One region of the Pseudomonas sp. O230 genome, then DNA from elsewhere that is predicted to be linked to it. Evidence: predicted binding sites of a transcription regulator. Region 1 holds the regulator's gene; the other holds the start of a gene.

What was found. The regulator FliA, encoded in region 1, starts transcription of late flagellar genes. The targets are predictions, from matches to a motif close to CTAAAGTTTNNNNNNNNNNNGCCGNTAA.
Region 2: the regulator FliA is predicted to act here: its motif matches at 1,982-2,009, upstream of ACI77H_RS22580 (methyl-accepting chemotaxis protein).

Annotation. Positions count from the first base shown of each region.
Region 1 covers NZ_JBJGXN010000002.1:570,787-575,035, forward strand. The annotation lists gene ACI77H_RS05960 (protein phosphatase CheZ) at 9-797, opposite strand; gene ACI77H_RS05965 (chemotaxis response regulator CheY) at 820-1,191, opposite strand; gene fliA (RNA polymerase sigma factor FliA) at 1,359-2,099, opposite strand; gene fleN (flagellar synthesis regulator FleN) at 2,096-2,926, opposite strand; gene flhF (flagellar biosynthesis protein FlhF) at 3,043-4,249, opposite strand, start outside.
Region 2 covers NZ_JBJGXN010000010.1:256,914-261,162, forward strand. The annotation lists gene ACI77H_RS22570 (LysR family transcriptional regulator) at 1-783, opposite strand, end outside; gene ACI77H_RS22575 (aldo/keto reductase) at 902-1,897, shown strand; gene ACI77H_RS22580 (methyl-accepting chemotaxis protein) at 2,077-4,068, shown strand.

The sequences.
Region 1 (4,249 bases):
CTAAAATTCTAAAACCCTAGGCTGGATAGCAAGTCGTCCACATCGTCCTGACCGGACACAACGTCTTCTCTTTTATCGGCATGAATCTGCGGACCTTCACCCTGAGAGAGATGTTTTTGCGGATCTTTTTCTGCAAGCATCGCTTCACGGTCATGTTCGATGCCCGCAAAGCGGTCCACCTGACTGGCCATAAGCACGAGCTTGAGCAGGTTGCTTTCAACTTCGGTGACCAACTGGGTCACACGCTTGATCACTTGACCGGTGAGGTCCTGGTAATCCTGAGCGAGCAGAATGTCGTTGAGGTTGCTCGACACCGCGCGGTTGTCCGCGCTGCTGCGTGTCAGGAAACCGTCGACACGCCGTGCCAGTTCACGAAACTCCTCAGCCCCGACTTCGCGACGCATGAACCGCCCCCAGTCCGTGCTCAGCGCCTGGGCTTCATCGCTCAGGCTGTTGACCAGCGGCGTGGAGTTTTCGACCAGATCCATGGTGCGGTTGGCTGCGGCCTCTGTCAGCTTGACAACGTAACCCAGACGCTCGGTGGCATCTGTGATCTGGGACACTTCCTCGGCTTGCGGCATGTGCGGGTCAATCTGGAAATTGACGATCGCGCTGTGCAGCTCGCGGGTGAGCTTGCCCACTTCCTGATACAGGCCGCGGTCACGGGTCTGGTTGAGCTCATGGATCAGTTGCACAGCGTCGCCGAACCTGCCTTTTTCAAGGCTTTCGACCAGTTCGACCGCGTGTTTTTTCAGGGTCGATTCAAAATCGCCCTGTGAAGATTCTTTGTGGTCCATAGCTCCCCCGTGGCGCAGTTTCTCAACCGATGCGTTCGAAAATCTTCTCGATTTTGTCTTTCAACGCCTGGGCCGTGAAGGGTTTGACCACATAGCCGTTTACGCCGGCCTGGGCCGCTTCGATGATCTGCTCGCGCTTGGCTTCAGCGGTCACCATCAGCACCGGCAGGTGCTTGAGCTTTTCATCGGCGCGCACATGGCGCAGCAGATCGATACCGGTCATGCCCGGCATGTTCCAGTCCGTTACCAGAAAGTCGATGCTTCCGCTGTTGAGAACCGGAATGGCAGTAACGCCATCGTCGGCCTCGACCGTGTTGGTGAACCCAAGGTCACGCAACAGGTTTTTTATGATCCGCCGCATCGTTGAGAAGTCATCAACGATGAGGATTTTCATGTTCTTGTCCAATTCGACCTCCAAGCAGTCTTAAACGCACCCAGCACCTGGACGCGCCATTTCAATCAATCCGGCAAAGCACTCAATGACTGTCTGGAGCACAACAGATCGCGACCGGCGCAGTTCAACACCACACCAGCCACGTTCGCAGTGTCCCCACACTGCCTTCAGCGCGCTCGCCACTCCCCCAAACGCCCCCGCAAACGGGCCGCGCACTGGCTGTGTAACTGGCTGACCCGAGATTCGCTGACCCCCAGGACCTCACCGATTTCCTTGAGATTCAACTCTTCGTCGTAGTACAGCGCCAACACCAGTCGCTCACGCTCCGGCAAATTGGCAATCGCGTCCGCCAGCGCTGCCTGGAAGCGTTCATCTTCCAGATCGCGTGACGGCTCGAGATGAGCACTCGCGCCATCCTCATGCAGCCCTTCATGTTCGCCGTCCTGCAACAGATCGTCGAAACTGAACAAGCGACTGCCCAGGGTGTCGTTCAAAATCCCGTAGTAATCGTCGAGACTCAATTGGAGTTCGGCCGCAACTTCGTGATCTTTAGCGTCACGGCCGGTTTTAGCTTCAATCGAGCGAATTGCGTCGCTGACCATGCGGGTATTGCGGTGGACCGAACGTGGCGCCCAGTCCCCTTTGCGCACTTCATCAAGCATGGCGCCGCGGATTCGAATGCCCGCGTACGTCTCGAAACTCGCGCCTTTGCTGGCGTCATATTTGGTCGATACTTCTAGCAGGCCGATCATCCCGGCCTGAATCAGGTCTTCGACCTGGACACTGGCCGGCAGTCGTGCCAGCAAGTGGTAGGCAATGCGTTTGACCAGTGGCGCGTAACGCTCGATCAGCTCGTACTGCGCGTCACGTGCCGACTTCTTGTAGAGGTTGTAACCGCTGGCTGTCATAGCACGGGTCCTGCCGTTTGTTGCACGAGGCGCTCGACGAAAAACTCCAGGTGCCCACGCGGGTTGGCGGGCAGCGGCCAGGTATCGACCTTTTGTGCGATGGCCTTGAACGCCAGGGAGCACTTGGATCGCGGGAAGGCTTCATAGACCGCGCGCTGCTTCTGCACAGCCTTGCGCACGCTTTCGTCGTACGGCACCGCACCGACGTATTGTAAGGCGACGTCAAGGAAGCGGTCCGTGACCTTGGTCAACTTGGCGAACAGGTTGCGCCCTTCCTGCGGGCTCTGCGCCATGTTGGCCAGGACGCGGAAGCGATTCATGCCGTAGTCGCGGTTGAGCAGTTTGATCAGGGCGTAGGCGTCGGTGATCGAGGTCGGCTCGTCGCACACCACCAGCAAGACTTCTTGCGCGGCGCGAACAAAACTGACTACCGAGTCACCAATACCCGCAGCGGTGTCGATCACCAGCACGTCGAGGTTGTCGCCGATATCACTGAAAGCCTGGATCAGGCCGGCGTGCTGAGCCGGGCTCAGGTGCACCATGCTCTGAGTGCCGGACGCCGCAGGGACGATGCGAATGCCGCCGGGCCCCTGCAACAGCACGTCGCGCAGTTCACAGCGGCCTTCGATGACGTCAGCCAGGGTACGTTTGGGTGTCAGTCCCAGCAGGACGTCGACGTTCGCCAGCCCCAGATCGGCGTCCAACAGCATGACGCGCCGGCCGAGCTCAGCTAGAGCCAGGGACAAGTTCACTGACACGTTAGTCTTCCCGACGCCACCTTTGCCGCCGGTCACCGCGATCACCTGTACGGGATGCATGCTGCCCATGTTATTTCTTTACCTTGTCTTGCATAGACGGAGGCCACATTACTGGCTGCGCGTTCATCATCTGAACAATGCATGGCAGACCATCGATGTAGGTACAAAAACTGTTCATTAATACCTCAGCCAACCTGCTTGGTCGGGCTGTGATAAATATCAGCGAACATGTCAGCCATGGCTTCTTCGCTGGGTTCTTCCTGCATTTGCACGCTGACGGCGCGACTGACCAACTGATGACGACGCGGCAGATGCAAATCATCCGGAATACGCGGTCCATCGGTCAGGTAAGCCACCGGCAATTCATGACTGATTGCCAGGCTCAACACCTCACCCAGGCTTGCCGTTTCATCCAGTTTAGTCAGGATGCAGCCAGCGAGCCCGCAGCGCTTGTAACTGTGATAAGCGGCGGTTAGAACCTGTTCCTGGCTGGTGGTTGCCAGAACCAGATAATTTTTTGATTTGATGCCACGGCCAGCCAGGCTTTCGAGTTGCATGCGCAATGCCGGGTCACTGGCCTGGAGGCCCGCGGTATCGATCAGCACCACGCGCTTGCGCAGCAACGGATCCAGCGCCTGCACCAGCGACTGACCCGGATCGACGTGCGTCACCGACACATTGAGGATCCGGCCGAGGGTCTTGAGTTGTTCCTGAGCACCGATACGGTAGCTGTCCATGCTCACCAGCGCGATATTCTGCGCGCCGTACTTGAGCACGTAACGGGCCGCGAGCTTGGCCAGAGTGGTGGTCTTGCCCATGCCGGCCGGGCCGACCATGGCAATCACGCCGCCCTCTTCCAGTGGCTCGACTTCCGGTGTGGCGATCATCCGCGCCAGGTGCGCCAGCAACATGCGCCAGGCCTGACGAGGCTCTTCAATGTCGGTAATCAGCTCCAGCAGGTCGCGGGACAACGGACCGGACAAACCGATGCGTTGCAGGCGACGCCAAAGGTTGGCCTGGGCCGGACGACTGCCTTGCAGTTGGTTCCAGGCCAGGGAGCCGAGTTGTACTTCCATCAGTTCGCGCAGGCTGTTGAGTTCGAAACGCATCGAGTCGAAAGCACGCGGATCAACGCCGGTCGAAGCAGGCGCAGGAGCCGGTGCCGGGCGACGAGGTTCAGTGTACGTAGGCTCGATCAACGGTTCAGCGGCAGTCAGCGGCAGGCCGGCGAACAACTGGCGATTGGTCGACTTGTCGCTCTCGCCCTCGCTGCGCAGGCTCAGTTCGGCCTGGGCGGTGACGATCCGCGACTGAGTCTTGCGCAGCTCGTCCTCGAGTTCCATGTTCGGAACACGCGGGGCCAACGCCGACAGCTTGTAATCGAGCGCGGCC
Region 2 (4,249 bases), on a different contig from region 1:
CACTTCCCTCAGCACCTCGACCAGACTTCCCTCCTTCAACCGCCGGGCCACGTGATAGTACGGCACCTGCACCAGCCCATACCCGGCCTCGCATGCCGCCAGATAACCATCGGCACTGTTGACCGAGACATGCTTGGACAGATTGACCGGTTGCAGTTGGCCATCAACGACAAATTCCAGCCCGTAGCGTTTACCGTTGCTGGCGACATACTCCACCATTTGATGCCCCCTCAGGTCGGCCAAACCGTGTGGCGTGCCATGACGCTGCAAGTAATCCGGGCTGGCGCAAGTGACCTGGTCCAGCATGACCAGCGGCCGCGCCACCAGTGAATCATCGAGAGACGCACCGCCGCGCAACACGCAATCGACACCCTCTCGAATCAGGTCCACCGGCCGGTCATTCAAACCGATTTCCAGCTCGATCAACGGATAGCGCGCGGTGAACTGCGGCAATGCCGGAATCACGATCAGGCGCCCCACCCCCGCCGGCATGTCCACGCGCAACAAACCCTTGGGATTGTGGCGCGCCGCGGAGAACACCGCTTCGGTTTCCTCAAGATCCGCCAGCAAACGCACGCAACGCGGGTAGTAGGCCGCGCCGTCGAGTGTCAGGCTGATTTGCCGGGTGGTGCGTTGCAGCAACTGCACGCCCAGATGCGCCTCCAGCTGTTTGATCAGAATAGTCACCGAGGCACGGGGCAATTGCAGGCTGTCTGCCGCTTTGGCAAAGCCCCCCAGCTCGACGATCCGGGTGAATACGCGCATGGCGTTGAATCGATCCATTGGGCTCTCGTACCGACTGATTATTTAGAAATTACTAATAGTGATAGCAGTTTTATCCGGTTTATCTGGATTCTGTCGAGGTTAACAATGGGATTCACATTCACAGGGAGCTGATTTCATGCAAACACGTCAATTGGGTAAGAACGGTCCGCAGGTCAGCGCGATCGGTCTGGGCTGTATGGGCATGTCCGATTTCTACACCACCGACACCGACACCCGCGAAGCCACGGCCGCCCTGCATCGTGCGCTGGAGCTGGGCATCAACCTGCTCGACACTGCCGACATGTACGGCCCGCGCACCAACGAAGAACTGATCGGCAAAGCCATCGCCGGCAAGCGCGATCAAGTGTTCCTGGCGAGCAAGTTCGGCATCGTCCGCGATCCGGCGAACCCGACCGCGCGTGGGGTCGACGGACGTCCGGAATACATCCGCGCCTCTATCGACGGCACCCTCAAACGACTCGGCGTCGAAACCCTGGACTTGTACTACCAGCACCGTGTCGACCCACAAGTGGCCATCGAGGAAACCGTCGGCGCCATGGCCGAACTGGTCAAGGCCGGCAAGGTGCGTTACCTGGGCTTGAGCGAAGCCTCGGCGGCAACGCTGGAGCGGGCGCATCAGGTTCATCCGATCAGCGCGCTACAAAGTGAATACTCGTTATGGAGCCGGGATCAGGAAGACAATGGCTGCCTGGCCGCGTGCCAGCGGCTGGGCATTGCCTTTGTCCCTTACAGCCCATTGGGGCGGGGTTTTCTGACCGGTGCACTGCAAAGCCCGGACGATTTTGCGGCGGACGACTACCGTCGGTTCAGCCCGCGTTTTCAGGGTGACAACTTCGCGAAAAATCTGTTGCTGGTGCAGCAAGTACAGGATCTGGCGGCAGAGAAAGGCGTGACCGCGGGTCAACTCGCGTTGGCATGGGTGCTGGCCCAGGGTGATTACGTGATCCCGATCCCCGGGACCAAACAGCGTAAATACCTGGAAGAAAACGTGGCAGCGCTGGAGGTAAAACTTAGCCGCGAAGCGTTGCAGGCGCTGGAAGCGATCTTCCCGGCGAATGCCCCTGCCGGCTTGCGCTACCCGGAAGAAATCCTGAAGTTGCTCGACCGTTAACCAGCGTCTGGCCCGTTCAATTGCCTGGACGGGCCAGCGCAATCGAGCCGTCCGTCACCTCCCGCCGTTCTTGTACGAACGTACCTAAAGCTCGACCCGAGCCAGCCGATAGCCCTTTGAAGCGCCGAATTTCATACCGATACCCACAATAAGATCGCTGCCAAAAAGGACCCGGCTCCATGCCCGCATTCCGCACTATTCAGGCTCGCTACACGTTGTTTCTGGTCCTGTTCATTCTTCTGCTGTCCATTCTCACCGTGGTTGGCATCAGTCAACTGGTCGCGCCAAAGCTGCGCCACACCGAAGAACAAGTCGCACTCAATCGCATCGCCGAAGTCGCCGAACAAATCCAGGGCGAACTGAACAAGGTTCAGGCGCAACAGCGCAGCATCACCCAGACCATCCCTCTGCTCGACAGCGCCGCCATCGACACAGTCCTGCCGGGCCTGGTCGATCAGTACGGCGAACTGAAAGTCTTCGGTGGCGGCATCTGGCCCCTGCCCGGCCAGCGTGAGGCCGGGCGCAACAAATTCAGTACGTTCTGGCATCGCGATGCCTCGGGCAAACTGGCGGTCAATACCTTCTGGAACAGCGACGCCGCGCCCAATTATTACGACCAGACCTGGTACAAGGGCGGCATGCAAACCCCACGCGGGCAATGCGCCTGGGCCGCAGCCTATAAAGATGACGCCAGCGCCGAGCCGCGCACCAACTGCGCCATGGCCATCCAGAAAAACGGCGCGGCGTACGGTGTCTCGACCATCGACGTGACCCTGGGTTTCTTCAACGACCTGGTGGCGCGCAAGGAAAAAGACCTCGGCGCCGAAATGCTGATCGTCGAAGCCGACGGCAAGATCATCAGCAACAGCTCGCGCATCAGCGGACCGATCGTGCTGAAGAACATCAGCGAACTGGCCGGCAACTCACCGTTCGCCAGCCAAGTGAAGGCCGGCCTGCAAAACCGTGATCAGGCGCAGCGCGTCGAGTTCGACAACAACGGCGAAGCCAACACCTTCTTCATGCGCCCCATCGAAGGCACACCGTGGTTCCTCGCCACCGCCCTGCCGACCAGGCTGATCACCGCGCAGCGCGACGACGTGCTCAGCAACCTGAGCCTGCTGCAAATCCCGATGGTGATCCTGCTGGTGCTGCTGCAAATCTATGCGATCCGCCAACTGATCCAGCGCATGAAAGCCCTGAAGGCCAATATCGACGCACTGTCCGCCGGTGACGCCGACCTGACCAAGCGCATCACCATTCGCGCCGAAGACGAACTGGGCGCTATCGGCCACTCGGTCAACGCCTTCATCGTTTACCTGCAAAACATGATCGGCGAAGTCACCCAGGCCACCGGCGCCATGGCGTCCGGCCTGGATAACCTGCAGCGCACCTCTGCCCACACCAGTCAGATTCTGGTGCGCCACGCCTCGGAAACCGATCAGACGGTCACCGCTATTACCGAAATGAGTTCGACCGCCGAAAGCGTGGCGCAGAACGCCGCCGAAACCGCCGCTTTCACAAAACGCGCCAACGAAAACGCCGACCGTTCGCGGGTCGTGGTGGGTGAAGCGTCCAGCAGTGTGATTGCGTTGATCGACGAAGTGGCCAGCGCTACCCATAAAGTCGAAAGCATGCAACAGGACGCCCAGCGCATCACCGAGATCCTCGGGGTGATCGGCGCCATCGCCGGGCAAACCAACCTGCTGGCCCTTAACGCGGCCATTGAAGCGGCGCGTGCCGGTGAGCAAGGTCGTGGCTTTGCAGTGGTGGCCGACGAAGTGCGCGCCCTCGCCGCCCGCACCCAGGCCAGCACCTCGGAAATCAACGAGATGCTCACGCGCCTGACCCAAGGCGTCAGTTCGTCGGTCAGCGCCATGGAAAACACCCAGGCCAGTTGCCAGTCAGCGGCCGACGCCACGGCGCGGGTCAACACCGGGCTGGACGAAATGGCCGGCTCCGTCAGCCACATCAACAGCCTCAGCACCCAGATCGCCACCGCCGCCGAACAACAAAGTGCGGTAACCGAGGAGATCAACCGCAGCATGGTGCAGATCCGCCACATGGTGGATGAACTGGTGAAAAGCGGTCAGGCCAGTGAGCTCAATACCCGGCAGTTGCTGGAAGCCAACTCACGCGTCAGCGCGATCATGGGGCGCTTCAAAGTCCGCTAAACAACTGAAGGCAAGCGCAAAAACCTGTGGGAGCGGGCTTGCTCGGGAAAGCGGTGTGTCAGTCAGCAATAATGTTGTTTGACACACCCCTTTCGCGAGCAAGCCCGCTCCCACAGGTTCTGTGCCTATCCCCGCATTAATTCGAAACAATCTCGCCGCTCTTTACCGGCTAAAGTAGTCA